Regions from separate parts of the Streptomyces sp. NPDC002698 genome, predicted to be linked through region 1. Evidence: riboswitches for the same ligand, from Rfam matches in the RefSeq annotation. Region 1 holds a riboswitch; each other region holds the start of a gene.

What was found. Region 1 has a riboswitch for cyclic di-AMP ahead of ACFYW9_RS28610 (transglycosylase family protein). Riboswitches for the same ligand answer to the same signal wherever they lie in the genome.
Positions count from the first base shown of each region.
Region 2: another riboswitch for cyclic di-AMP. It lies ahead of ACFYW9_RS15780 (peptidoglycan DD-metalloendopeptidase family protein); the one in region 1 lies ahead of ACFYW9_RS28610 (transglycosylase family protein).
Region 3: another riboswitch for cyclic di-AMP. It lies ahead of ACFYW9_RS36715 (NlpC/P60 family protein); the one in region 1 lies ahead of ACFYW9_RS28610 (transglycosylase family protein).
Region 4: another riboswitch for cyclic di-AMP. It lies ahead of ACFYW9_RS26375 (peptidoglycan DD-metalloendopeptidase family protein); the one in region 1 lies ahead of ACFYW9_RS28610 (transglycosylase family protein).

Region 1 is NZ_JBIAQM010000024.1:95,755-102,911, forward strand. Features, by position in the region: gene ACFYW9_RS28590 (exopolyphosphatase) at 228-1,199, opposite strand; gene ACFYW9_RS28595 (DUF501 domain-containing protein) at 1,196-1,879, opposite strand; gene ACFYW9_RS28600 (septum formation initiator family protein) at 1,919-2,395, opposite strand; gene eno (phosphopyruvate hydratase) at 2,516-3,802, opposite strand; gene ACFYW9_RS28610 (transglycosylase family protein) at 4,176-4,874, opposite strand; cyclic di-AMP (ydaO/yuaA leader) riboswitch at 4,879-5,073, opposite strand; gene ACFYW9_RS28615 (transglycosylase family protein) at 5,257-6,141, opposite strand; gene ACFYW9_RS28620 (cytochrome P450) at 6,441-7,157, opposite strand, start outside.
Region 2 is NZ_JBIAQM010000009.1:120,374-127,530, forward strand. Features, by position in the region: gene ACFYW9_RS15770 (M16 family metallopeptidase) at 262-1,623, shown strand; gene ACFYW9_RS15775 (pitrilysin family protein) at 1,620-3,008, shown strand; cyclic di-AMP (ydaO/yuaA leader) riboswitch at 3,224-3,383, shown strand; gene ACFYW9_RS15780 (peptidoglycan DD-metalloendopeptidase family protein) at 3,396-4,163, shown strand; gene ACFYW9_RS15785 (GntR family transcriptional regulator) at 4,360-5,052, shown strand; gene ACFYW9_RS15790 (HPr family phosphocarrier protein) at 5,276-5,557, opposite strand; gene ACFYW9_RS15795 (GNAT family N-acetyltransferase) at 5,733-7,157, shown strand, end outside.
Region 3 is NZ_JBIAQM010000046.1:27,084-34,240, forward strand. Features, by position in the region: gene pcrA (DNA helicase PcrA) at 1-2,211, opposite strand, end outside; cyclic di-AMP (ydaO/yuaA leader) riboswitch at 2,584-2,753, shown strand; gene ACFYW9_RS36715 (NlpC/P60 family protein) at 2,761-3,930, shown strand; gene ACFYW9_RS36720 (tellurite resistance/C4-dicarboxylate transporter family protein) at 4,066-5,046, shown strand; gene ACFYW9_RS36725 (hypothetical protein) at 5,152-5,505, opposite strand; gene ACFYW9_RS36730 (NlpC/P60 family protein) at 6,026-7,129, shown strand.
Region 4 is NZ_JBIAQM010000021.1:28,988-36,144, reverse strand. Features, by position in the region: gene ACFYW9_RS26395 (aspartate aminotransferase family protein) at 1-1,396, shown strand, start outside; gene ACFYW9_RS26390 (XRE family transcriptional regulator) at 1,505-2,143, shown strand; gene ACFYW9_RS26385 (DUF6126 family protein) at 2,170-2,286, shown strand; gene ACFYW9_RS26380 (tyrosine-protein phosphatase) at 2,310-3,107, opposite strand; cyclic di-AMP (ydaO/yuaA leader) riboswitch at 3,749-3,910, shown strand; gene ACFYW9_RS26375 (peptidoglycan DD-metalloendopeptidase family protein) at 3,915-4,847, shown strand; gene ACFYW9_RS26370 (SGNH/GDSL hydrolase family protein) at 5,119-5,904, shown strand; gene ACFYW9_RS26365 (TetR family transcriptional regulator C-terminal domain-containing protein) at 6,127-6,747, opposite strand; gene ACFYW9_RS26360 (Glu/Leu/Phe/Val dehydrogenase dimerization domain-containing protein) at 6,891-7,157, opposite strand, start outside.

The sequences.
Region 1 (7,157 bases):
GTTATCCGAGCCGCTCAGCCGAGGCTACCGATCAGTAGCAAAGGAGACCGGTGCCACGCCCCCGCGGCGGTTCCGGACAACCCGCGCGGCACTGCCGGGCGACCCGCGCGGCACCGCCGGGCAAGGTGTCCGGAAGCCCTGTGCCGCCGCTGGAGGACACGACGGCCCCGGCCCCCCGGAAAGGGGCCGGGGCCGTCTCACGCCCGTTCTCGGCGCGTCACCGCGCGTCAGTCGCCCTGCCTGCCGGCTTCGGCGTCCTCGGCCACCTTGAAGGCGATGCCGTCGAGGATGTCGTGCTCGCTGACCACGACCTCCTCCGCCCCGGTCCGCTCCATGATCGAGAGCAGGACGAGGGCCCCGGCCCCGATCACGTCCACCCGGCCCGGGTGCATCGAGGGAACGGCGGCGCGCTCGGCGTGCGTGGAGCGCAGCAGCCACTCGGTGATCTCGCGGACGCGGTCGAGGGAGACCCGGGAGTGGTGGATCCGCTCGGAGTCGTACTCGGCGAGGTCCAGCGCGATCGCCGCGATCGTGGTGACCGAGCCGGCCAGCCCCACCAGGGTGCGGGCCTCGCGCAGCGGGACCGTCTCCTCGGCGAGGTCGAGGGCGGCCTCGATGTCGGCGCGCATGGCCGCGACCTGGTCCGCCGTGGGCGGGTCGGTCACGGCGCCGTCGCGCACGAGGTGACGTTCCGTCATCCGTACGCAGCCGATGTCCACGGAGCGTGCCGCGCGCACCCGGTCCGCGCCGACGACGAACTCGGTCGAGCCGCCGCCGATGTCCACGACCAAATAGGGCGTGGCGAGGTCGTCGCGCCCGGCCAGCTCCTTGGTCGCGCCGGTGAAGGAGAACTCGGCCTCCTGGTCCCCGGTGACGACCTCCGGCTCGACGCCGAGGATGTCCAGCACCCCGCGCACGAACTCGTCCCGGTTCTCGGCGTCCCGGGAGGCCGAGGTGGCGACGAAGCGCAGCCGCTCGGCGCCGTGCTCCTTGATGGCCTCCGCGTACGCGCGGCAGGCGGCGAAGGTCCGCTCCAGCGCCTCGGGGGCGAGCTGGCCGGTACGGTCGACGCCCTGGCCCAGCCGGACGATGGTCATGCGCCGGTCCAGGTCGGTGAGTTCGCCCGTCCGCGGGTCCGCGTCGGCCACCAGGAGCCGGATGGAGTTCGTACCGCAGTCGACGGCGGCGACGCGGGTCACCGGCCGTCCTCGGCGGATTCGCCGGACTCGGCGGACTCGGGACCGGCAGCCCCGGAGGACTCCGCAGACTCGGCGGTCCCGGCGGTCTCCGCCGAACCGGCGGTCCCGGCGGTCCCGGCGGTCCCGGCGGAACCCTCCGCCTTCGCTCCCTCACCGGCCTGCGGCCCGGCCAGGGTGACGCAGGCCCCCTTGCGCCACCACTCGGGCAGCATCGCGATGGCCTCGTCGCCCAGCGGGTTGACGCCGGGCCCCGCGGCCAGCGAGTGCCCCACCAGGACGTGCAGGCACTTCACCCGGTCGGGCATGCCGCCCGCGCTCGGGAAGCCCTCCAGGACCTCGATGGCGTCACGGCGCGCGATGTAGTCCTCGTGGGCGGCGCGGTAGGCCGCGGCCAGTTCGGGGTCGGTGGCCAGCCGTTCGGTCATCTCCTTCATGACCCCGTTGGCCTCCAGCGTCCCGATCGCGGACGCGGCCCGCGGGCACGTCAGGTAGTACGTGGTCGGGAACGGCGTCCCGTCGGGAAGGCGGGGCGCCGTCTCCACCACGTCCGGCTGGCCGCAGGGGCAGCGGTGCACGATCGCGCGCAGCCCGCGCGGCGGCCGGCCGAGCTGCTGCTTGAAGGCCTCGACGTCGGCGTCGGTGGGCTCGGTGCGCGGGGTGGTGGGCGGTGGCGTTTCCATGCCGTGAGTCACGTGTCTTTCTGGTCAGTTCATGGGGCGTCAGCGGTCGGCGGCGTCGGATCTGTCCACGCCGTCCCACATATCGGTGTACCAGGGGCGGTCGGAGGCACCCCGCTCGGCACGGGACTGCTTCGCGGCGTCCGGGTCGATCACGACGTACCCGGTCTCGCCCGGCATCACATAGTGCAGCCGCTGCCGGATCTGCTGCTCGGCGTACGCGTCGTCCTGCCAGCGCGCCTTGAGGTCGCGCAGCTGCTCGACCCGCTGCCGGGCCTGCTCCCGCTGCCGCTCCACGTCGCCGATCTGGGCGCGCTGGGAGACGTACTGCCGCATCGGGTAGGCGAGGGCGACGATCAGGGAGCACAGGACCATGGCGAGCAGCGCGGCCCGGCCGGTCAGCCGGGAGCGGCGCGCCTGCCGCTTGGTCTGGGAGCGGTAGACCCTGGCCGCCGTCTGCTCGCCGAGCAGCTTCAGCCTGGTCGAGGTGGAGAACCGGTCCCGGTCCTTCACGGCCATGAGTCCCGCCTCCCCGGTTCCGGCCCGCCGTGCGGGCCCGTCACGTGCGTACGTCCCCGCACACGGTACGGGACCGGGTACGGGGACGTACGGAGGACGCTGCCTGAGCCGTGCGAGGGCTCAGCCCTTGAAGCGCGGGAAGGCGCTGCGGCCGGCGTAGACCGCGGCGTCGTCGAGGATCTCCTCGATGCGCAGGAGCTGGTTGTACTTGGCGACGCGGTCCGAGCGGGCCGGGGCGCCGGTCTTGATCTGACCGCAGTTCACGGCGACCGCGAGGTCGGCGATGGTGACGTCCTCGGTCTCGCCGGAGCGGTGGGACATCATGCACTTGAAGCCGTTGCGCTGGGCCAGCTCGACGGCGTCCAGGGTCTCGGTCAGCGAGCCGATCTGGTTCACCTTGACGAGCAGGGCGTTCGCGGAGCCCTCCTCGATGCCGCGGGCCAGGCGCTCCGGGTTGGTGACGAAGAGGTCGTCGCCGACGATCTGGACCTTGTCGCCCAGCTGGTCGGTGATGATCTTCCAGCCGGCCCAGTCGTCCTCGAACAGCGGGTCCTCGATGGAGACGAGCGGGTACGCCGCGACGAGCTCGGCGTAGTACTCGGTCATCTCGGCGGCGGAGCGCTCCTTGCCCTCGAAGGTGTAGACGCCGTCCTTGTAGAACTCGGAGGCGGCGACGTCGAGGGCGAGGGCGATCTGCTCGCCGGGGGTGTAGCCGGCCTCCTTGATGGCCTCGATGATGAGGTCGAGGGCGGCGCGGTTGGACTCCAGGTTCGGGGCGAAGCCGCCCTCGTCGCCGAGGCCGGTGGACAGGCCCTTGGTCTTCAGCACCTTCTTGAGGGTGTGGTAGACCTCGGCGCCCCAGCGCAGGGCCTCGGAGAAGGACTCCGCGCCGATCGGGGCGATCATGAACTCCTGGATGTCCACGTTGGAGTCGGCGTGCGACCCGCCGTTCAGGATGTTCATCATCGGAACGGGCAGCAGGTGCGCGTTCGGGCCGCCCAGGTAGCGGAAGAGCGGCAGGTCGGACGCCTCGGAGGCGGCGTGCGCGACGGCGAGCGAGACGCCGAGGATGGCGTTGGCGCCGAGCGAGCCCTTGTTGTCGGTGGCGTCCAGGTCGAACATGGCCTGGTCGATCAGGCGCTGCTCGGTGGCGTCGTAGCCGACGAGCTCCGGGCCGATCTGCTCGATGACGGCGAGGACGGCCTTCTCGACACCCTTGCCGTGGTAGCGGTTGGGGTCACCGTCGCGAAGCTCGATGGCCTCGAAGGCTCCGGTGGAGGCGCCGGAGGGAACGGCGGCACGACCCGTGCTGCCGTCGTCGAGGCCGACCTCGACCTCGACCGTGGGGTTGCCTCGGGAGTCCAGGATTTCCCGGGCTACGACGACGTCGATGGACGGCACGAGCATCTCCTTATGGGATGTGACGCGGGTAAGCAGGACTTGGCAGCCCTGCGGGATGAGCCTAACCGGCTCACGGGGATCGGCCAGCCGATCGACCACCCCTTGAGCGGAACTGAGCGTACATATTGTTCCTGAACGGAACAAAAAAAGAAATGAAAAACCCCGCTCCGGCGCGTGCGGGGGAACACGCACCGGAGCGGGGAGCCCGTGGGGACGGGGACCCTCACCGGGCCTTTCCCAAAAAGGCCCGGTTCGGGAGGGGAGCTGTCGTCCGGCTCGGACGCGGGCCGGAATCCGGCCCGGAAAGCACCCGCGCGCCGGCCGAGAGGTGGCCGCCCTCCGCCGAAGGCGACCACACGGCACCGGCGCGCCGCGGTACTCAGCGCAGGTGCAGCTGCTGGCCCGGGTAGATGAAGTCGGCGTCGGCGACGATGTCCTCGTTCAGCTTGAACAGCTTCTGCCAGCCGCCCTTGACGTGCTTCTTCTCGGCGATCGAGCTGAGGGTGTCGCCCTTGACGACCTTGTACTCGCCGTCGCCCTTCTTGACCTTCTTGCCGGTCGGGGTGGTGACGGTCTTCTGGACGGCGGGGCGCTCCGCGGAACGGGAGGCGGGCTGCTCCGTCGTACGGGTGGCCGGGGCGCTCTGCGAGGCGCTCGAGGAGGACGGGGCCGCCGGGGCCTCCGGGGCCGAGCCGCCGCCGTAGGGGGTGCTCGACAGGCCCACGCCACAGGTCGGCCAGGCACCCTTGCCCTGACCGGCGAGGACCTTCTCGCCGATGGCGATCTGCTGCGACTTCGAGGCCTGGTCGGCGGTGGAGGCGTAGGCGGTACCGCCGTACGCGGCCCAGGTGGAGGACGAGAACTGGAGTCCGCCGTAGTAGCCGTTGCCGGTGTTGATCGACCAGTTGCCGCCGGCCTCGCACTGGGCGACGGCGTCCCACTCGGAGGCGGTGGCGGCGGAGGCGCTGCCGGCCGCCATGAGCGGGGCGGCGATGGCGACACCGGTGACACCGGCGAGCGTGGCGACGCGGGTGGCCTTGTTCGGGCGGCGGTGCTTGCCCTTGCTGGAGAACAGCATGGAGAGATCCCCTCACCGACGCCTGCGAGGTGAGCTGTCGGGTTCGGGCCGGTTGAGTTGCCCGGCCGCGCTGTCTTCGGTCCTGTCTCCAGGACGTCCGGCGCGCGGCTTCACCCCAAGCCGTTCCCGGGTGTCTCTCAACTCCCGGTCCCGGCGCTTACCTTGGGTCCCCCGCTCCTGCCTACGGCGCATGACGCGACGACTGTTCCCGTACGGCCGCTGGCAGGATTCGGCGTTGCGACCGTCGGGGCCCGCTGTGGCGAGCAGTCACGACCGTAAGCAGTCGATCGGCGGAAATTCAAAGACGATCAGGGCTTCTGAGACCCATGTCTCACTTGCTCCAAATAGGACATTCCACAGCGAACCAGGACGTGAACTCCCGCTAGTTTTGCACCGTTTCGGCAGTGTCCGCGATGCTCCGACCAGGTACGACGAGGCCGGGACCACTGTCGGCCGTGCCCGCGTCCGCGGTGGGCAGGTCGGCCCATCCGCCTCCGAGGCCCAGCTCGTCGGAAACCTTCCAGAGGTTGTCGATGACGTCCGCGACGTACGCGGTGTCGCTCGAGGCGCTCGCGGCATGCCGCCCGGCGGTGCTGTCGGCGTCGCCGGTCGCGCTCTCCGCGGCATCCCCGCCGCGGTGCCGCCCGGTGCCGGTGCTCGGGGCGTCGGAGGGGCTCGAAGAAGCCTCCTTCTTCCCGGACTCGGCCGATTCGTCACCCTTGCCGGTCGCCGCACCCGAGTCGTCGGAGCTCTGCGAGGCGCTGGGCTCCGCGGTGCTGCCGGCCGCGTCCGAGGAGTCATCCGAACCGGACGAAGCGGAAGAACCATCCGAAGGTGACGTACTGGGCGACGTCGCCAGGCCGGACGAAACGTACGAACCGGACTCGTCCTCGTCGTTCGAGGCATCGCCGGCCACGCCCGTGTCGACGCTGACGCCCGCCGCGTCCTTGCTGAGGCCCGAGAGCGGCCCGCAGGTCGGCCAGGCCGCGAGGCCCTTGTCGGCGAGCACCTTCTCGGCGACGGCTATCTGCTGCGAGCGGCTGGCCTGGTCGGCCCTCGGGGCGTACTCGAGGCCGCCGTGCGCCTCCCAGTTCTCCTGGTCGAGCTGAAGGCCGCCGTAGTACCCGTTGCTCTGGTCGGCGCTCCACGCGCCACCGCTCTCGCACTGCGCCACCCGGTCCCAGGTGTTCCCGTCGGCCGCGCTCGCGCTCGCCGCGGCGAGCAGCGGGATGACGATCGCCGATCCGGTCACCCCTGCGGCGACCATGAGTGCCGGGGCCTGACGAGGGCGACGGTGACGGCCGTTCCCGGAGAGCATACGAAAGCCTTTCGAGTGACAGCAGGGTGCACCGCGACCCCCGTGAACCAAGAAGCGTGGGCGCCGCGTTGATGGGTGAAGGTAGTCGCACTCGAACGCTGGTTACAAGTCGATGCAGTACAGATCACGCGAAGATCACAGATTTGATGGAGCGTCATGTTCCGCTAGCCGCGAGGGCGCTCTTTCCGGTATGCGGAAGAACCCCTTCGGCGGGGATACCGAAGGGTCACCGATGGGCTGGTCCAGGCCTATTTGACCGGGGTGAACTCCACAGGAAGCGTGCGCAATCCACGCATAATGAGACCTCCACGCCAGCGCAAATCGGCCGATTCTCCGGCGAGTTGGATGTCGGGCAGGCGGCCGAGGAGCGTACCGAGCGCGGTCTGCCCCTCCAGCCGGGCGAGCGGCGCGCCCAGGCAGTAGTGGATGCCGTGGCCGTAGCCCAAGTGCTGAAGGTCACGTCGCGCGAGATCGAGCGTGTCCGGCTGTTCGAAACGTTCGGGGTCGCGGTCCGCGGCCGCGAGCACCACGAGCACGGGGTCGCCGGCCGCGATGTCCTGCCCGCCGATCCGCACGGCCTCGGTCGCGAACCGCCAGGTGGCCAGTTCCACGGGCCCGTCGTAGCGCAGGAGTTCCTCGACACCCGTCTCGAGCAGTCCGCTCTCCCCGGCCGCGAGGGAGGCCTGGAGACGCGCCCGCTGCCCGGGGTGGGTGAGCAGGGCGTGCATCCCGTTCCCGATGAGGTTGACCGTGGTCTCGAACCCGGCGAAGAGCAGGATGAAGGCCATGGCGGCGGCCTCGTTCTCGGTGAGGTGCTCGCCGTGGTCGGAGGCGCGGATGAGCCCGGAGATGAGGTCCTCGCCCGGTGCGGGCTCCGCGGTCAGCGCCTCGCGCTTGCGGTGGATGAGCTCGGCGAGATACCCGCGCATCTTCTTCACGGACCGGGCGACCCCGCCTCTGGGCCC
Region 2 (7,157 bases), on a different contig from region 1:
ACCGCGACCCGTCTGTAGCGCCCCTGCGGCGCGCTGCGCGGGCCTCCCGGGGACCGCTCCCGGACGGCCGTCCGGCCCGGTGTCCGGCGGCCCCGAGCGCGTTCGAGACGGTTCCCGGTGGGCTTGCCCAGGTGTGCCGACAACACGCGGAAGTCTCGCTCTCGGCGTACGAGGTGCGGGAACTTCGCCAGCCGTCCGCGCGCTTGCATACAGTGGCAGGACCGACAGGAATGACGTAGTTCCGCGATCGAAGGGACGTACATGCCCATGGGTCACACGGCCACAGCTGAGGCAGGCTCCGGCGGCCTGACAGCGACCGAGCACCGCCTGGCCAACGGCCTGCGCGTGGTGCTCTCCGAGGACCATCTGACCCCGGTCGCCGCGGTGTGCCTCTGGTACGACGTCGGCTCGCGCCACGAGGTCAAGGGCCGGACCGGTCTCGCCCACCTCTTCGAGCACCTGATGTTCCAGGGCTCCAAGCAGGTCCACGGCAACGGTCACTTCGAACTCGTCCAGGGCGCCGGCGGCTCCCTCAACGGCACGACGAGCTTCGAGCGCACCAACTACTTCGAGACCATGCCCACCCACCAGCTGGAGCTCGCCCTCTGGCTGGAGGCCGACCGCATGGGGTCGCTGCTCGAGGCACTGGACGACGAGTCCATGGAGAACCAGCGCGACGTCGTGAAGAACGAGCGCCGGCAGCGTTACGACAACGTGCCGTACGGCACCGCCTTCGAGAAGCTCACCGCGCTCTCGTACCCCGAGGGCCACCCGTACCACCACACCCCGATCGGGTCGATGGCGGACCTGGACGCGGCCACCCTGGAGGACGCCCGCGCGTTCTTCCGCACCAACTACGCGCCCAACAACGCGGTCCTGTCGGTCGTCGGCGACATCGACCCGGAGCAGACGCTCGCCTGGGTCGAGAAGTACTTCGGCTCCATCCCCGGGCACGACGGCAAGCCCGCCCCGCGGGACGGCTCGCTTCCCGACATCATCGGCGAGCAGGTGCGCGAGGTCGTCGAGGAAGACGTGCCGGCGCGCGCCCTGATGGCCGCCTACCGGCTCCCGGAGGACGGCACGCGCGCGTGCGACGCGGCCGACCTGGCGCTCACCGTCCTCGGCGGCGGCGAGTCCTCCCGGCTCTACAACCGGCTCGTACGCCGTGACCGCACCGCCGTCGCGGCCGGGTTCGGCCTGCTGCGGCTCGCCGGAGCGCCCTCCCTGGGGTGGCTGGACGTGAAGACGTCCGGCGACGTCGAGGTCCCGGTCATCGAGGCCGCCGTCGACGAGGAGCTCGCCCGGTTCGCCGAGGAGGGCCCCACGGCCGGTGAGATGGAGCGCGCCCAGGCCCAGTTGGAGCGCGAATGGCTCGACCGGCTCGGCACCGTGGCGGGCCGCGCCGACGAACTGTGCCGTTACGCCGTCCTGTTCGGCGACCCGCAGCTCGCCCTGACCGCCGTGCAGCGCGTCCTCGACGTCACGGCGGAGGAGGTCCGGGAGGCCGCCAAGGCCCGCCTGCGCCCCGACAACCGCGCGGTGCTCGTCTACGAGCCGACCACCGCCGAAGCAGCCGACGCGGCTGACTCCGCCGACGAGACCGACGAGGAGGCGGCGAAGTGACCGAGCTCGCCACCATGGACTTCCACCCGCAGCCCCAGGCCGGCCAGCCGAAGCCGTGGGCGTTCCCCGCCCCCGAGCGGGGCACCCTGGACAACGGTCTGACCGTGCTGCGCTGCCATCGCCCCGGCCAGCAGGTCGTGGCCGTCGAGGTGAACCTCGACGCGCCGCTGGACGCCGAGCCGGCGGGCCTGGACGGCATCGCCACGATCATGGCGCGCGCCTTCTCCGAGGGCACCGACAAGCACTCGGCCGAGGACTTCGCCGCCGAACTGGAGCGCTGCGGTGCCACGCTCGACGCGCACGCCGACCACCCCGGTGTGCGCCTGTCCCTCGAAGTGCCGGTCTCGCGCCTGGCCAAGGCCCTCGGCCTGCTCGCGGACGCCCTGAGGGCCCCCGCGTTCGCGGACAGCGAGGTCGAGCGGCTGGTGACCAACCGGCTGGACGAGATCCCGCACGAGACGGCCAATCCCGCCCGTCGTGCCGCCAAGGAGCTCTCCAAGGAGCTGTTCCCGGCGGGCGCGCGCATGTCGCGCCCCCGCCAGGGCACCGAGGAGACGGTCCAGAACATCGACGCGTCGGCCGTTCGTGCCTTCTACGAGAAGCACGTGCGCCCCGCCACGGCCACCGCGGTCGTCGTCGGTGACCTGACCGGTGTCGATCTCGACGAACTCCTCACCGACACGCTCGGCTCCTGGACCGGCTCGGCCGCCCAGCCGCGCCCCGTGCCGCCGGTGAGCGCCGACGACACCGGCCGCGTGATCATCGTCGACCGTCCCGGCGCCGTCCAGACGCAGCTGCTCATCGGCCGGGTCGGCGCCGACCGGCACGACCGCGTGTGGCCCGCGCAGGTCCTCGGCACCTACTGCCTCGGCGGCACCCTCACCTCGCGCCTGGACCGCGTCCTGCGCGAGGAGAAGGGCTACACCTACGGCGTGCGGGCGTTCGGACAGGTCCTGCGCTCCGCGCCGGACGGCACGGGTGCCGCGATGCTCGCCATCAGCGGCTCGGTCGACACCCCCAACACCGGTCCCGCGCTCGACGACCTGTGGACGGTGCTGCGCACCCTCGCGGCCGAGGGCCTGACCGACGCGGAGCGCGACGTCGCCGTGCAGAACCTGGTGGGCGTCGCGCCCCTCAAGTTCGAGACGGCCGCGGCGGTCGCGAGCACGCTCGCGGACCAGGTCGAGCAGCACCTGCCGGACGACTACCAGGCGACGCTCTACCGGCAGCTGGCCGCCACCGGCACCGTGGAGGCCACCGCGGCGGCCGTGAGCGCCTTCCCGACGGACCGTCTGGTGACCGTCCTGGTGGGCGACGCGGCGCAGATCGCGGAGCCGGTCAGGGCCCTCGGAATCGGTGAAGTCACCGTGGTGGCCGCCGAGTAGAACCGTGCGACGAGGGAGGGCCCTGACGGCTGAAGAGCCGTCAGGGCCCTTCTTTTTTCCGGAAGCCGTTCCCAAGATGTCCGTATTCGTATGACGGTCACCCTTCTGCCCTGTGGGATGCGTTACAAAAATCGTGATCCGTTTGTTGTTCGAAAGTTGCCCCGCTTAGCGTCAGTGCGGCTGTTCGTCACGCAGTGCGCCGCGCCCGCGGCACCGGGCAGTCATCGCCGAGTCCCCCATGACGCGAGTCAGGGGAGCCGGGGACCCACACGTAGTCCCTGGGGTGAATCGGACGCCCTCTCCGGAGGGGGCCCGTAGGAGACCTTCCTGCTCCGAACCCGTCAGCTAACCCGGTAGGCGAGAGGGAAGGAAAGGATCAGCCCCTACATGGCGTTCACCTGTGGCACCGGCAAACACCGTCGTACGAGCCGCGTGCACAGCACGACCACCACGACCGCCGTCGGGGTCGCGGCGCTCACCACCACCGGTGTCATCGGAACCCTGGCCGCCCCCGCGTTCGCCGCGGAAGCCTCCGTCGAGCAGACCGGACTGACCCAGACCGTCACCCTCAACGACACGGTCGCCGACCAGATCGACGCCCAGGCCTTCGCGCAGCTGCGCGCAGCCGACGAGGCCGCCGCGCGCAAGCAGGCCGAGCAGACCGCGCGCAAGCAGGCCGCGGAGCAGGCCCAGAAGCTGCGCGAGACCAAGGAGCGCGCCGCCCGCGAGGCCGAGCGCAAGCGCCTGAACACGTTCGTCATGCCGATCACCGGTTCGTACGTCTCCACCGGCTACCAGGCCAGCAGCAGCCTCTGGTCGTCCGGCAGCCACACCGGAGTCGACTTCCACGCCGCGACCGGCACGCCGGTCCACTCCGTCGGTGCCGGCACGGTCGTCACGGCCGGAGACGGCGGCGCGTACGGCAATCAAGTCGTGATCAAGATGCACGACGGCACGTACACCATGTACGGCCACCTCTCGTCCATCGGTGTGTCCGTGGGTCAGACGGTCACTCCGGGGCAGCAGATAGCCCTCTCGGGGGACACCGGCAACACCACCGGTCCGCACCTTCACTTCGAGGCCCGTACGACCGCCGAGTACGGATCGGACATGAACCCGGTCGCGTACCTGCGCTCGCACGGCGTCAACCTCTGACGACCGCTTCGCGGCTTCTTCGCCGCTTTCGATGCCCTGGCTCACCGAGCCGGGGCATCGTCGTTTCCGGACGCCGTCTGTCCAAAAAATATCCATGGATTCAGACCTGCCATCGGAAATTCAGGCTTCCTGCAATAGAGTCACTGAACAAGCGTCAATCGACGGCGTTTCACGGGGATTAAAGCGGAGGTCGGTCATGCGTATTCCGGCGCACTCGGTGTGCACGGCGATCCGTGACGACATCGTCGCGGGTGTCTACGAGCGCGGCGGCCGCCTCACCGAGGAACTGCTCGCGCGCCGATACGGCGTCTCGCGCGTCCCCGTGCGCGAGGCCCTGCGCACGCTGGAGGCCGAGGGGTTCGTGGTCACCCGCCGGCACGCGGGCGCGTGTGTCGCGGAGCCCTCCGAACTGGAGGCCGCGGACCTCCTGGAGATGCGCATGCTGCTGGAACCGCTGGGTGCCGCGAGGGCCGCGCAGCGGCGCACGGAGGCCCACCTGAAGGTGCTGCGAGGTCTGGTCAGGCTGGGGCAGGAGCGCTCCAGGCGAGGCCACAGCGAGGATCTGCGCTCGTTGGGCGGCTGGTTCCACGAGACGCTCGCGCAGGCGTCCGGCAGCCCCGCGCTCACCTCGACGCTCGCCCAGCTGCGCCACAAGATCGCCTGGATGTACTCGGTGGAGGCGCCGGCCGACCCCGCGGAGTCCTGGGCCGAGCACGGCGGCATCGTGGACGCGGTCGCCCGCGGGGACAGTGAGCGGGCCCGCGCGATCACGGCCCTGCACACCGAGCGCGCCACGGCCGCGCACCGGCTCCGATTTCCCGGCGGCGACCGGCCGGACCGTGTGAGAAGTTCGCAACATCCCGTAAACATGACGGGCCCGCGTCATTAACACGGGCGCCGTATACAAAGAGGGATATTCGGCAGGGGCTCATTCTGATGCCCTTTTACGCGTGTGTCCGGAATTTCGGCGCACGCCATTCCCGCGGCCATGGCGCGAGGTCGTACGTGCCATGCGGGGAATTCCGGGCGAGGGTACGGAAAAACGGCCGAGCCGCGCCATCCGGTGAAGGGGGGCGCGGCTCGGCCGTGTGTCCGGGTGCCTCGTGGGCGGCTCAGACGGTCTCGGGGAGCTCGTCGAGCCCCTCGGCGACCAGCTTCGCCAGACGGTCGAGAGCGGCATCCGCGCCCTCGGAGTCCGATGTGAGGACGATCTCCTCGCCGCCCTGGGCGCCCAGGCCGAGGACCGCGAGCATGGAGGCCGCGTTGACGGGGTCCCCGTCGGCCTTGGCGATCGTCACGGGGATGCCGGAAGCCGTGGCGGCCCGGACGAAGATGGAGGCGGGGCGGGCGTGGAGGCCCTCGGTCCAGCCGACGTTGACGCGGCGCTCAGCCATGTGATGCTGCCCTTCGGGTGTTCAGGGTTGTCTAGACCATTCTTTCATATCGCGAGGCGTGCCCGGACTGTCCCGGACCTCGCCCGCCGCGGTGTCGGCCGAGGACCCGTTCCGACGCCCGTCACCCTCAGACTGCCTCGCGCCGTTGTCGTACGCGAGCCGTACTCTGGGGCCCATGCAGACCTCGGCGGACCGGCACGAGTACCCAGCCCACTGGGAGGCCGACGTGGTGCTGCGCGACGGCGGCACCGCACGCATCAGGCCCATCACCGTCGACGACGCCGAACGTCTGGTCAGCTTCTACGAGCAGGTGTCGGACGAGTCGAAGTACTACCGCTTCTTCGCGCCCTATCCGCGGCTGTCCGCCAAGGACGTCCACCGCTTCACCCACCACGACTTCGTGGACCGCGTGGGTCTCGCGGCCACGGTGGGCGGTGAGTTCATCGCCACCGTGCGCTACGACCGGATCAACGCCGACGGCATGCCCGCCTCCGCGCCCGCCGACGAGGCCGAGGTCGCCTTCCTCGTGCAGGACGCCCACCAGGGCCGCGGTGTCGCCTCCGCGATGCTCGAGCACATCGCCGCGGTGGCCCGCGAGCGCGGCATCCGCCGCTTCGCCGCCGAGGTGCTGCCCGCCAACAACAAGATGATCAAGGTGTTCACGGACGCCGGATACACCCAGAAGCGCAGCTTCGAGGACGGTGTCGTACGCCTGGAGTTCGACCTCGAACCCACCGACCGGTCCCTGGCCGTGCAGCGTGCGCGGGAACAGCGCGCCGAGGCCCGCTCCGTGCAGCGGCTGCTCGCCCCCGGCTCCGTCGCCGTCATCGGCGCCGGGCGCACACCCGGCGGGGTCGGCCGCAGCGTCCTCGACAACCTCCGGGAAGCCGGGTTCACCGGACGCCTGTACGCCGTGAACGCGGCCCTCCAGGAGAAGGAACTCGACGGAGTCCCGGCCCACCGCTCCATCAGGGACATCGCCGAACCCGTCGACCTCGCCGTCGTCGCCGTGCCCGCCGAACACGTCCCCGGGGTCGTGACGGAATGCGGCGAACACGGCGTGCAGGGACTGGTGGTGGTCTCCGCCGGCTACGCCGAGAGCGGCCCCGAGGGACGCGAGCGCCAGCGCGAGCTCGTGCGGCACGCGCGCACGTACGGGATGCGCATCATCGGGCCCAACGCCTTCGGTGTCATCAACACGTCGCCCGACGTGCGCCTGAACGCCTCGCTCGCCCCCCAGATGCCCCGCCCCGGACGCATCGGCCTGTTCGCGCAGTCCGGAGCCATCGGCATCGCCCTGCTGTCCCGGCTGCACCGGCGCGGTGGAGGCGTCACGGGTGTGACCGGCGTGTCGACCTTCGTCTCCTCCGGGAACCGCGCGGACGTCTCCGGCAACGACGTACTGCAGTACTGGTACGACGACCCGGACACCGACGTCGCCCTGATGTACCTCGAATCCATCGGCAACCCGCGCAAGTTCACCCGGCTCGCGCGGCGGACGGCGGCCGCGAAGCCGCTGGTCGTGGTCCAGGGGGCACGGCACGGCGGGGCCGCTCCCCAGGGGCACGCGGTGCGGGCCACACGGCTGCCGCACGCCACC
Region 3 (7,157 bases), on a different contig from region 1:
CCTGGACGCCGTCGCCCCCGTGCGCTTCCAGTCCAGATGGGTCGCCGGGATCTCCTCGAGGAAGCGGGAGGGCGGGTTGTACGAGGGCTGGCCCCAGGCGCTGCGCACCGAGGACCGGGTGAGGTAGAGCCGCTCCCGCGCGCGCGTGATGCCGACGTACGCCAGGCGCCTCTCCTCCTCCAGTTCCTTGACCTGTCCGAGCGCGCGCATGTGCGGGAAGACGCCGTCCTCCATGCCGGTCAGGAACACCACGGGGAATTCGAGGCCCTTGGCGGTGTGCAGGGTCATCAGGGTGATGACGCCGTTGCCGTCCTCCTCGTCCGGGATCTGGTCGGAGTCGGCGACGAGCGCGACCCGCTCCAGGAACGCGGCGAGTCCGCCCGTGTTCTCGCCCTCACCGGTCTCCTGCTCGAACTCCAGGGCCACGGAGGCGAGTTCCTGGAGGTTCTCGACCCGGGTCTCGTCCTGCGGGTCGGTCGAGTTCTGCAACTCGGCGAGATAGCCGGTGCGTTCGAGGACCGCCTGCAGGATGGTGGCCGGGCCCGCGCCGGACTCGACGATCGTGCGGAGGTCCTCCATGAGCGTGTTGAACCGCTTGACCGCGTTGGTGGAGCGCGCGGCCATGCCGTAGGCCTCGTCGACGCGGCGCAACGCCGCCGGGAAGCTGATCTTCTCGCGCTGCGAGAGGGCGTCGATCATCGCCTCGGCGCGGTCGCCGATGCCGCGCTTGGGCACGTTCAGGATGCGGCGCATCGGGACGGAGTCCTCGGGGTTGGACAGCACCCTGAGGTACGCAAGGACGTCCCGGACCTCCTTGCGCTCGTAGAAGCGGACGCCGCCGACGACCTTGTAGGGCAGGCCGACGCGGATGAAGATCTCTTCGAAGACACGGGACTGCGCGTTCGTGCGGTAGAAGACCGCGACGTCGCCGGCCTTGGCCTCACCCGCGTCGGTGAGACGGTCTATCTCTTCGGCGACGAACTGGGCCTCGTCGTGCTCGGTGTCCGCGACGTAGCCCGTGATGTTCGAGCCCGCGCCCGCGTTGGTCCACAGGTTCTTGGGGCGGCGGGACTCGTTGCGCTCGATGACCGCGTTGGCGGCGGACAGGATCGTCTGGGTGGAGCGGTAGTTCTGCTCCAGGAGGATCGTCGTCGCGCTCGGGTAGTCCTCCTCGAACTGGAGGATGTTGCGGATGGTCGCGCCGCGGAAGGCGTAGATCGACTGGTCCGCGTCACCCACGACGCACAGCTCGGCGGGTGCCAGGTCGTACTCGCCGAGCGGTACGTCCACGGGGTGCTCGGAGGTCCCCACGAGCTCCCGCACGAGCGCGTACTGGGCGTGGTTCGTGTCCTGGTACTCGTCGACCAGGACGTGCCGGAAGCGGCGGCGGTAGTGCTCGGCGACGTCCGGGAAGGCGCGCAGCAGATTGACCGTGGTCATGATCAGGTCGTCGAAGTCGAGCGCGTTGGCCTCGCGCAGCCGCGACTGGTACATCGCGTACGCCTGGGCGAGGGTCTTCTCGAAGCCGTCGGAGGCCTGGGCGGCGAAGTCCTCCTCGTCGATCAGCTCGTTCTTCAGGTTCGAGATCTTGGCGCTGAACGACTTCGGCGGGAACCGCTTGGGGTCGAGGTCGAGATCACGGCAGACGAGCGCCATCAGACGCTTGGAGTCGGCGGCGTCGTAGATCGAGAACGACGAGGTGAAGCCGAGGGTCTTGCTCTCGCGGCGCAGGATGCGGACGCAGGCGCTGTGGAAGGTCATCACCCACATCGCGTTGGCGCGCGGGCCCACGAGCGCCTCGACGCGCTCCTTCATCTCGCCCGCGGCCTTGTTCGTGAAGGTGATCGCGAGGATCTGGCCCGGGTGGACGTTCCGCTCGCCGAGCAGGTGCGCGATCCGGTGGGTGAGCACGCGGGTCTTGCCGGAGCCGGCACCGGCCACGATGAGCAGCGGCGAGCCGGAGTGGACCACGGCCGCGCGCTGGTTCTCGTTCAGTCCGTCCAGCAGGGCCGCCGGGTCCACGGCGGGCCTGGGCGCGCCGTCGCGGTAGTACGCGTCCCGGCTCGGCGGCATGTCGAACTTCCCGCCGAACAGATCGTCCGGAACGGGCTCCGGTACGTGATCGTCCTCGGGCGGCGGCGGGTGTTCGTCCTCGTGGGCCGCGGAGGGCTTGAGGTCCGCCAGGAAGCTGTCGTCAAAGAGGCTGCTCATCGCTCTCCGAGTCTAGGCCGCCCCACCGACAGCCCGCCGCCGCCTCGAGAACTCGGCCGCAAGTGTGACCAGGGTCCCGGCGGTCACCCCGGGGAAGCCGGCCTTCCGGCCATGACGCGTCACACCCCGTGACGAGAAGCGGCCGGGCGGTCACCCGGCGCGAGACCCCGTCGGCGAGCGGCTCCGGCGAGCCGTTCGGAGCGGGCGGGGCCCGTTCGACGGTTCGGACGAGCGGGTCGCCGCCCGCGGGTCGCACGGCGATGGTCACGAAAACGTATCGGGCATATCGCACATCAACCTTCACACGGGCCACACCGGTTGGCTAGCGTGCCGGAAGGCCGCTCGACCGCGACCGGCGAACCTCGCCGGGCCGAGCGGCCTCCGCCGAGTCCGGTACGCCGCGAGGCCCCGGAGCCGGGGACCCACCGACCTTGGGGTGAATCGGTCCGACCGCCTTGTGGGGCAAGGACCGTAGGGCAGCCTTCCGGAACCACCCGCCCGAACCCGACAGCTAACTCGGTAGGCGGATGACGGAAGGAGTCGCCTCTCTTGGCGTCACACCGCAAAGCGCGCCCCACGGGTGCGCGCATCGCAGGCATACGGACCCCGGCCCTCGCCACAGCGGCCCTCACCTCCGTGGCCCTGCTCTCCCAGACCGCCAACGCCGCCCCCTCGGCCGAGCCCCGGCCCAGCATCGAAGCGGTCTCGAAGAAGGTCGACGACCTCTACCACCAGGCCGAGACGGCCACGGAGAAGTACAACGCGACCCGGGAGAAGACCGCCGAGCAGCGCGAGCGCGTCGACACCCTGCTCGACGACGTCGCCCGGCGCACCGAGAAGCTCAACACCGCGCGCGAGGAACTGGGGTCGTTCGCCGCGGCGCAGTACCGCACCGGGGCCTCCGCGCCCGACACCGCGACCCTGCTGCTCGCGGACAACCCCCAGGACTACTTCGACCAGACCCAGCTGATGAGCCGTCTGACGACTCGCCAGAAGGCCGCCGTCGACGACTACATCACCGAGCAGGCCGCCACCACCAGGAAGCGGGCGGAGGCCACCCGGAGCCTGGAGTCGCTGACCGCCTCGCAGAAGGCGCTCAAGACGTCCAGGGCCACCGTGCAGCACAAGCTCACCGAGGCCCGTTCCCTGCTCTCGGAACTGAACGCCGAGGAAAAGGCGCGGCTGGCGGCGATCGAGAAGAAGAAGCGGGAGCAGGCCGCGGCCGAGGCGGCGGAGCTGGCACGGCAGCAGGCCGCCGCCGAGAAGGCCGCCCAGCAGCAGTCGTCGTCCGGCACCACGACCGGCACGGCCTCCGGCTCGGCCTCCGGGTCGTCGACGGGATCGACGGCCACGGGCTCCTCGTCGAAGGCGGCCGAGGCGCTCGCGTTCGCCCGCGCGCAGATCGGCAAGCCGTACGTCTGGGGCGCCACCGGCCCGGACTCCTACGACTGCTCGGGCCTGACCCAGGCCGCCTGGAAGGCCGCCGGCGTCAGCCTCCCGCGGGTCACCTACGACCAGGTGAACGCGGGCACGACGGTCGCCCTCGCCGACGCCCGGCCCGGCGACCTGGTCTTCTTCTACGACGACCTCAGCCACGTCGGCCTCTACATCGGCGACGGCATGATGATCCACGCGCCGAAGCCGGGCGCGTACGTCCGCGAGGAGTCGATCTACTACGACGGCACCTCCGCGATCCACAGCGTCGTGCGCCCGGCGTAGACCGGGACACGGAAGCCCCTCACGCGGGGCACGCGCTCCGGGCTCTCCCGCACGCCCGCGCGCGTGCCCCGCGTTTTCGTCCCCGCCCGCGCGTGGCCCGCCCGCAACCGTTCGACGGGTCCTTAGCATCGACGCATGCCAGACACACCGGACATGACGGACACCATTCCGCTCCGCACCTGGTGGGCGGGGTGGGCCCCCGCCGCCGGTGCCGCCGTCATGGCCACCGGCATCCTCTCGATCGGGCTGCACCTGACCGGCTACGAGGTCCTGTCCGGGATCGCGCTGGTCCTCGCGTCGCTCACCTGGGCCGGGCTCGCCTCGGACTTCCTCGGACGACTGGTGGGCGACCGGGAGCAATGGGCGCGACGGGCCGCCACCCCCGCGGGGCTCGACGCGGTCGCGGCCACCACCGTGCTCGGCACCCGCTTCGCCACCCTCGGGTGGCGGACGTTCGCCGAAGTCCTGCTCGCGCTGTCGGCCGTGCTCTGGCCGGTCCTGCTGCTGACCGTGCTGCGGCACTGGCGGCGCCGCATGACGGGAGAGGTGTTCCTCGTCTGCGTGGCCACGCAGGGGCTCTCGGTCCTCGGCTCGGCGATCGCCGCCGAGGTGGGCTCGGACTGGCTCGCGCATGCCGCGATGACGCTGTTCTGGGTGGGGATCGCGCTCTACGTTCTCTCGTTCGCGAGCTTCGACCCGCGGGAGGTGCGGAAGGGCGCCGGGGACCACTGGATCGCGGCCGGCGCGCTGGGCATCTCGGCGCTGGCCGGGACCGGGCTCGTCGTGGCGCACGACGTGAATCCGTATCTGTGGAACAACGACGACCAGGGCGTCCTGCGCTCCACGACCGGCGCGCTGCTCGTGCTGGACCTCGCCTGCTACTTCCTGCTGGCCGTCGCGGAGGTGCTGTGGCCGCGCCCGCGGTACGACGTACGGCGCTGGTCGTCCGTCTTCCCGATGGGGATGTCGGCGGTGGCCGCCCTCGCGGTCTCGGCCGCCCTGGACGTCTTCTGGCTCAAGGGGACCGGGCAGGTGCTGCTGTGGATCGCGGTGGCGGCATGGCTCCTGGCGGCCGCGGGCACCGCTCTCGCCTTCAGGTCCGAGGTACGGGGGTGACGCGGCGGGCAGGCCCCTCGCCACGGGGGCGAGGCCGCCGGCCGGGTCCGCCGGGGCGGGAAGTGCGCGCCGGTCAGCTCCGCCGGGACGGGAAGTGCGCGCCGGTCAGGTCCACAGGACGGCGATGAAGATGTTCGCGACGGTCAGCAGTCCGACCAGGCCGAAGAGCCGCTTGTCCACCGTCTCGTCGTCCCGCTTCACATAGACGAGCCCGAGGATCACGATCAGCAGGGCCAGCTTCACACCGATCTTGACGGTGTTGACCGTGCCGCCTTCGGCCTGGTTGAGCCCGACCAGGGCGACACCGGTCACCAGCATGGTCAGCGCGCCGTGGAGCATCGCCGGGACGAAGCGGGCGGTGCCCTTGCCCATCGCCTTCATCTGGGTGAGGAAGCCGCCGAGGAGCGCGGCGATGCCGATGATGTGCAGGCCGACGAAGAGATGGATGAGTACGTCCATGGGGCCGGAGCCTAATCGCACCCCCTGAGGCCCTCCCGACCGGGCCGCCCCTTCCCACCAGGCACCCTGGACCCACTCCTGCCCGCCGCCCGCCCGTTCCCCGGACCGTCCCGCCCCACCGGCCCCCCGTCGCGCTCCGGCCCCGGTCGGCACTCCCTCGCCACTGGACCGTCGCGCGCCAGCCATAGCACCTGCACCGCGCGGGCCGTCCGGGAATCGCCGCTTCGGTCATCACCCTGCGTGAAGCCGATGACGTACGGCCGGAATCTTGGTCACATTTGGCCTCTCGGCGATCCAATAGCGATAGTTCCGTACATAGCGTTACCAACAGCTCACTCCCAGGTTTAGCGTCCTCCACCAGGTGACCGGCTCCCCACCACCGTCCGGGCCAGGGACGGCAGTCGGACACCACCGCCGAGAAGGTCCGGCGGCGGCACGCTCCCCCTGTGTGAGCCGCCGCCGGACGTGTCACCGCTTGACCGCACCTCAAGGGCGGTCGCACGGAAGGATGTGGGCCCTCGTGGCAGCGCACCGCAAGGCCAGACAGCGTTCGGTCGGCGGAAACACGGCCCGCACAGCGGTCACCATCGCCCTCGCGGGCGCGGCGACGGCCACCGGCTTCGACGGGGTCGGCCACGCCGACCCCCAGTTGTCCGCGGCGCAGGTGAAGGCAAGGGTCGACAAGCTGTACGAGGAGGCGGAGGCCGCTACAGAGAAGTACAACGGCGCCAAGGAGAAGGCCGGCCGGGCGGAGGCGAACCTGAGCAAGCTCCGCGACGAGGCGGCCCGCCGGGAGGACCGGCTCAACTCGGCCCGGGACGCGCTGGGTTCGATGGCCGCGGCGCAGTACCGCAGCGGTGGGCTCGACCCCGTGGTGCAACTCGCGCTCTCCGACCGCCCCGACCGGTATCTGGAGGATGCCGCGCTCGCCGAGCGGGTCGGCACCCGGCAGTCGGCAAAGATCGCCGGGGTACGCAAACAGCTCCGTGAGCTCGAGCAGTTGCGTGGGGCGGCGCACATAGAACTGGCGGCCCTCAAGTCGCGTCAGACCGAGCTGAAGCAGCACAAGAAGACGGTCAACGAGAAGCTCGGCGCGGCCCGCCGGCTGCTCGACCGCCTCACGCCGCAGCAGCGCACGCAGTACGCGGAGCGAGGCGGCGTGGATGACCAGCAGCATGCCTCGCGCGACGCGTCCCGCGATCCGGCCCCCGTCGCGGCGTCGGGAGCCTCCGGCACGTCCGGTGCCGCCGGAGCGGACACCGCGGCGGCGCCCAACTCCCGGGCGGCGGCCGCCGTCGCCTACGCCTACGCGAAGCTCGGCAGCCCCTACGTCTGGGGCGCCACCGGCCCCAACGCGTTCGACTGCTCGGGGCTCGCCCAGGCCGCGTACCGATCGGCGGGCGTCTCCCTGCCCCGCACGACCTATTCCCAGATCAACGCCGGCACGCGGGTCGCCCGCTCCGAACTCCAGCCCGGCGACCTGGTGTTCTTCTACGCGGGCATCACCCACGTGGGCATCTACGTCGGCAACGGCCAGATGATCCACGCGCCGAACCCGTCGGCGCCGGTGCGGGTGGCCCCGATCACGGAGATGCCCTTCGCCGGAGCCACCCGGGTCGCGTGATCTCCTGAGCGGCGAGGCCGCGGGCCCC
Region 4 (7,157 bases), on a different contig from region 1:
CGACCCTGCCCAGAAGGGGGAGTTCGACCTCGGCGCGCTCCTCGCCGAGCGCGGAGCCGAGCGCTACGAACTGCACACGAAGTACCTGAACCACCAGCTCCCGCGCATGCTGCACACCATCGGCTTCGACAAGGTCTACGAGCGGGCCGAGGGGGCCCACTTCTGGGACGCGGACGGCAACGACCACCTGGACATGCTCGCCGGCTTCGGGGTGATGGGCCTCGGCCGCCATCACCCCGTCGTCCGGCGGGCGCTCCACGACGTCCTGGACGCCTCGCTCGCCGACCTCACCCGCTTCGACTGCCAGCCGCTGCCGGGCCTGCTCGCGGAGCGGCTGCTCACCCACAGCCCGCACCTGGACCGGGTGTTCTTCGGCAACAGCGGTACGGAGGCGGTCGAGACCGCGCTGAAGTTCGCCCGGTACGCCACCGGCCGACCGCGGATCCTGTACTGCGCGCACGCCTTCCACGGGCTGACCACCGGTTCCCTGTCCGTGAACGGCGAGGACGGCTTCCGCGAGGGCTTCGCGCCGCTGCTGCCCGACACGGCCGTCCCGCTCGGTGATCTGGACGCCCTGGCAAGGGAGTTGAAGAAGGGCGACGTCGCCGCGCTCATCGTGGAGCCGATCCAGGGGAAGGGCGTCCACGAGTCCCCGCCCGGATATCTGCGCGCCGCCCAGGAGCTGCTGCACCGGCACAAGGCACTGCTCATCGCGGACGAGGTGCAGACCGGCCTCGGCCGGACCGGGGACTTCTACGCCTACCAGCACGAGGAGGGCGTCGAACCGGACCTGGTGTGCGTCGCCAAGGCGCTCTCCGGCGGCTATGTGCCGGTGGGCGCGACCCTCGGAAAGGACTGGATCTTCAAGAAGGTCTACTCCTCGATGGACCGGGTCCTCGTGCACTCGGCGAGTTTCGGCTCCAACGCGCAGGCCATGGCGGCGGGGCTCGCTGTGCTCTCCGTGATGGAGAACGAGCAGACCGTCGCCCACGCGCGGATCACCGGGGAACTGCTGAAGTCCCGGCTGGCGGCCCTGGTCGACCGCTACGAGCTGCTCAGCGAGGTGCGCGGGCGGGGTCTGATGATCGGCATCGAGTTCGGCCGGCCCGCGTCGCTCAAGCTGCGCGGCCGCTGGAGCATGCTGCAGGCCGCGCGCAAGGGTCTGTTCGCGCAGATGGTCGTCGTGCCTCTGCTCCAGCGGCACCACATCCTCACCCAGGTCTCCGGCGACCACCTGGAGGTGATCAAGCTGATCCCGCCCCTGGTCATCGACGAGCGGGATGTCGACCGGTTCGTGGAGGCCTTCACCGCGGTGATGGAGGACGCGCACAACGGCGGCGGGCTGATGTGGGACTTCGGGAAGACGCTGGTGAAGCAGGCGGTGGCGAACCGCTGAGACCCGGCCGCACCGGCGGTCGCCGCGAAGGCGGTGCGGGTGCGGCGGACCTTTTGCCTCTGGGGCAAGAAAATTGCCCCAGAGGTAATTGTTTGGCTCAATGGTCCCATGAGCCCTGCCGACACAGGGGCGGTCGACGAGCCGTCCGCCGAGCTGCACGCCGTGGCGCCCCGGCTCCGGGCCCTGCGCCGCAGCGCCTCCCTCACGCTGGAGGCGGCCGCCCGCGCGGCCGGGCTCTCGCCCGCCCATCTCTCCCGGCTGGAGACCGGACAGCGCCAGCCCTCGCTGCCGATGCTGCTCACGCTGGCCCGTGTCTACGGTACGACGGTCTCGGAACTGCTCGGCGAGGCGGTCCCCGACCGTGACGCGATCGTACGGGCCGCCGCCATGGAACCGGCCCCGGCCGGGGGCTGGACCTACTGGCAGGCGGGCTCCGCGGGCCGCGGCATGCAGGCGCTGCGTGTGCACGTCCCGTACGGTTCGCAGGGCGACATCGTGCGCGTCCACCCGGGCGAGGAGTGGCTGTACGTCCTCCGGGGGCGGCTCAGTCTGCGCCTCGGGGACACCGCGCACGTCCTCGCGCCGGGAGACAGCGCCCACTTCGACTCGCTGACCCCGCACCGCATCGCCGCCGCCGAACGCGACGGAGCCGAGCTCCTCTTCGTACACACCCTGCTGCAGAGCCCCGTCGCCGCGCTGTGCCTCGGCCCGGCGACGGGCCACCCCACCTCGGGAGAGACGTCATGACCGAACCCACAGAACGCCGCCGCTCCATGGAGGACAGGTTCCCGCGCGCCCTGTGGGTGCGGCTGATCATCTACGTCGCCGTCGGCCACCTGTTCGCGGCCTTCATCTACCTGCTCTTCACGCTGGGCGCGCAGAACCAGTAGGGGGTCCGGTCCCGGCGGGCGGCTCAGTCCAGGAGCCGCCCGCGCAGGCGTTCCCGCAGCTCCGGCGTCAGTCCCAGGCCCTGCTCCAGATAGACCTCGACGCTGCCCCAGGTCTCCTCGATCGTCTCGAAGGCGGCCGTCAGGTACGCGGCGCGCGCGTCGAACAGCGGGCTGAGCAGTTCCATCACCTCGGGGGAGTAGGCACCGGCCGAGGAGCCGTTGCGGTGCACCTTGTAACGGCGGTGCGCGGCGTTCGACTCCAGGTAGTCGGCCACGATCGCCTCGCGCTCGACGCCGAGGGCGAGCAGGGTGACCGCGATGGACAGCCCGGCACGGTCCTTGCCCGCCGCGCAGTGCATCAGCGCGGGCACACTGTCGTCGGCCAGGGCGTGCAGCACCTGGGAGTGCTCGGCCGTGCGCTCCCTGACGATCGTGCGGTAGGAGTTGATCATCCGGTTCTCGGCCTTGCCGTCGCCGAGGATCGCGCGCAGCTGGTCGAGATCGCCGTCGCGGACCATCTTCCAGAACTCGCTGCCGTCCGCGGGGTCGCTCAGCGGGAGGTTCACGTTCCGCACGCCCGGCAGTTCGACGTCCGGGCCCTCCAGCTTCTGGTCCGCGGCATTACGGAAGTCGAAGATCGTGTGGAGACCCAGGGAGGCGAGGAACGCGGCGTCCTCCTCCGTGGCGTGGGCGAGGTGGCCGCTGCGGAACAGGTGCCCATGACGCACTCGCCGGCCGTCCGCGGTGGGCAGTCCGCCCACGTCGCGGAAGTTGCGCACTCCGCCGAGCTCGGGCTCGGTCGACGGGACCTGCTGCGTCACGGGGGCTCCTCCCATTCGGCCGCCGGCGTCGCCGTGCTGGACTCGGCGCCGCTCGTCGGCAGTTGTACCGGCTCGCGCTCCCGACGATACGACATGGGTTCCTCGGGCAATGAGTTGTCCACAGCCGATGCCTTCCGGACGGAACGCCCTGGGAGCGACGCATTGTGACATCTGATGTCGAATGCGTGTTTGAATCCCGCGATGGACCGGTCGCGCGCTTCTGGCCGCCTCGATCCCATGGGGCAATCGAGGCGAAACAGGGCATGAGGGGGTGTCGTTTTGCGCGTCATTCCGTACAGGGATCCGGATGTACCGGATATCCGCTCATGCAGCATCTGTCTGTTCTGTCCGAATAGGTGCCTTCGTTACAACTAGCCCTGGAATAGGGCGCCCTGGGGCGAGTCGCGTGAGGAGCGTCATATTCGTGACGATGCGTTGCCGTCCTCATTACTCAACCTGCCTGGATTTACAGGTGGGTTGAGAGGTCGGGAAGATCGTCGCTCCACGGAGGGTGACGGCGGTTTCCGCATGGATCAAGAAAGGCGAGCGCACAGAAACCGCACATAGTTGTCGACGCGCTCTCATGTCGCTTACGTTCTGCCTCAATCCGGACGGACGCCCAATCCTGCCGCCGCCCGGAATCCGCACACTCACCCGTACACGGCAGGAGCGGGGGACCCACAGGTTCCGCGCCTGGTCCGGTTCTTTTCCGGAACAGGCTAGGGGTACAGCCGCGCAGCAGCGTGGCCGGGCATCTCCAGCCCGCACCCGACAGCTCACCCCGCAGGCGCCGGAGAGGAATTCGTCATGCCCGCGAAGGGTAAGCACCGCCGTCCCAAGTCCTTGCGTTTCACCCGCTCGATCGCCGTGGCCGGAACCGGTGGCGCCGCACTCGCGCTGCCCCTGATGGGAGCCACCGGCGCCCACGCCGCGACCCCGGCCACCGCCGTCGCGCACCATGTCGAGAAGGCCGCGACCGCCGTTCCCGCGAAGAAGGCCGCCAAGGCCGCCGGGACGAAGACGTACGCGGTGAGGTCCGGCGACTACCTCTCGAAGATCGCCGACGAGCAGAACGTCAGCGGCGGCTGGAAGAAGATCTACGCCGACAACCGCTCCGCCATCGGCGGCGACCCGTCGCTGATCCACCCCGGTCTGGAGCTGTCGCTCGGCAAGAAGGCCGCCACGCACTCGGCCACGCACTCGGCCGCCCGGACGACCACCTCGGCGAAGGCCGGTCAGGCGACCCAGGCCGCCGACACGGCCCCCTCCGACACCGCTTCCGCCACTCCTTCCACCGCCCCTTCCGCCGCCCCTTCCACCGGCACCTCGTCCGGCTACACCCTGCCGGTCGCGAGCAGCTCCGTCGGCACGGGTTACAAGGTGGCGGGCGGCATGTGGTCCAGCGGTTACCACACGGGCGTGGACTTCGTGATCCCGACCGGCACCACGCTCAAGTCCATCGCCGCGGGCACCGTCGTCTCCGCGGGCTGGGGCGGCGCCTACGGCAACCAGGTCGTCATCCAGCACGCCGACGGCAAGTACTCCCAGTACGCCCACATGTCGTCGCTGTCCGTCTCGGCGGGGCAGACCGTCACCGAGGGGCAGCAGATAGGTCTCTCCGGTGCCACGGGCAACGTGACCGGACCGCACCTGCACTTCGAGATCCGCACCACGCCGGACTACGGCTCCGACGTCGACCCGATCGCGTACCTGCGCTCGCACGGTGTCGCCGTGGGCTGACCCCCCCAGCCTCCTGCTCCTGACGGCAGGAAGATCTCCGAAGGCCGGACCCCTCGATCCCCCGGGTCCGGCCTTCGGTGTGCCCGCGGCAACGGCCCCTGGGCGATCGCTGCTTCAACATCCTTGACGCGAGCCTTATTCCATAGTTGACCAATGCTTGGCGAGTGGCTTATCTCACCGGCCGTCAACCCTTCCCTACGGTCGCGTAGCTCACATCAAAAGGTGAATCATGCTCCATGTGGCAGACGATTCGAAGAGTGACAACAGATCAGTGATCGGGTCGTACGTGGCGGTGGGGGACAGCTTCACCGAGGGCGTCGGCGACCCTGGGCCCGACGGAGCGTTCGTCGGCTGGGCGGACCGGTTCGCGGTACTTCTCGCGGACCGCAGGCCCGAAGGCGATTTCGGCTACACCAACCTCGCCGTGCGCGGCAAACTGCTCGACCAGATCGTCGAGTCCCAGCTCCAGAGGGCCAAGGAACTCGGCCCGGACCTGGTCTCGTTCTGCGCAGGCGGCAACGACATCATCCGCCCCGGCACCGACCCCGACGAGGTCGCGGAACGCTTCGAGCGCGCGATCGTCGACCTCACCTCCGCCGTCGGCACCGTCATGGTGACCACCGGCTTCGACACGCGTGGCGTCCCCGTGCTCAAGCACCTGCGCGGCAAGATCGCCACCTACAACGGGCATGTGCGTGCCATCGCGGACCGCTACGGCTGTCCCGTCCTCGACCTCTGGTCCCTGAAGACGATCCAGGACCGCCGGGCCTGGGACGGCGACCGGCTGCACCTCTCTCCCGAGGGGCACACCCGGGTGGCGCTCCGTGCCGGACAGGTACTCGGCCTGGAGGTCCCGGCCGACCCGGACCAGCCCTGGCCGCCCCTCCCGCCGCGCGGCACGCTGGAGGTGCGCCGCGACAACATCCAGTGGGCGCGCGAGTACCTCGTCCCGTGGATCGGACGGCGGCTGCGCGGGGAGTCCTCGGGCGATCACGTCGCGGCCAAGGGCGCCCTCTCCCCGGACGACATCAAGATGCGCATCGAGTCGGTCGCCTGAGACCTGCGCCGGCCCGGTCGGCAGGGCCGGCCGGGCCGGTCGGGACCGGTACCCGGGCGCCCGACCGGCCCGGTCCCGGTGGCCGCGGCGCCCCGGGCCGGGTGCGGATCAGGGGTACCGGCCGCTCCCGACGGGATCCGGGACGACCACCCGCCCGGCGGTCCACGCCGGGGAGCGGGCGAAGCGCGGTACGGGGCCGGTACGGGACCGGCGCCGTGTCAGCTAGCGCACCGCCGCCATCAACGCCTCGCGTTCCAGGCCCAGTTCGCGGGCGAGTGCCTCGTCCGCCCATTCCTGGGTCCGCGCCCGTGACACCGCTCCGGAGTACGCCGTCATCTGGACCGCCAGTCCGTCCAGCAGCGCCGTGAGCCTGAGGGCCGCGGTCGTGGGGTCCGGGCAGCGGAACTCGCCGGCGGCCACGCCCTCCGCGATCACCTCGGTCATCGCGGCCTTCCACTGCCGGTCGAGATCACGGGTGACCTCGCGCAGCGCGGGCTCCCGCAGGGCGACCGCCCAGCCCTCGATCCACAGGCGCCAGCCCTTGGCCTGGCCCGTCGGGGCGTACCACCGCACGGCGGCCCGAAGGCGTCGCAGCGCCGTCGTACGGCGGCCGAGCAGCTTGCGCAGATGGGCGAGGTCGTCCTCGGCCGCGTAGGTGAACGCGGCGGCGACCAGCTTCTCCTTCGTCGAGAAGTGGTACAGCACCAGCGCGTTGCTCACGCCGAGGGCCGAGGCCACGTCGGCGATCCGTACCGCCGCGACGCCTCGCGCCTCGATCTGTTCCACGGCGGCGCGCAGCAACTCCTCACGCCGCTCCGCCACGCTCAACCGGACTCTCGCCACGCGGCAACCCTACACAGCCCTTTGCCGGAAGCCCCGACAGGAGCGGAGCGGGTCCGGGCCGGCTCCGGCCGGCCGCGCCCGCCGTCGGCCGGTGAACTCTCCTCGCGGCAGGAATCGCCGCCCCCGGCCCGGCGCCGCGTTCCTCAGCGGTACCAGCCGAACCGCTCCGCGATGACCGGCAGCCGGTCGGTGACGATGGCGTGGGCGGCGGCCCGCGGGGTCGTGCCGTCGGCCTCCGCGCGCGCGAGCGTCCGGTCGATCAGGGCGCGCATGGAGCGCCGGGTGTGGGCGAACGCCTCGTCCGCGTCGGCGCCGATGTCGCCGAACAGGGTCCACCACCACCAGGCGTTCGTACCGGAGTTGACCACGACGTCGGGCAGGACGGTGATCCCGCGCGCGGCGAGCAGTTC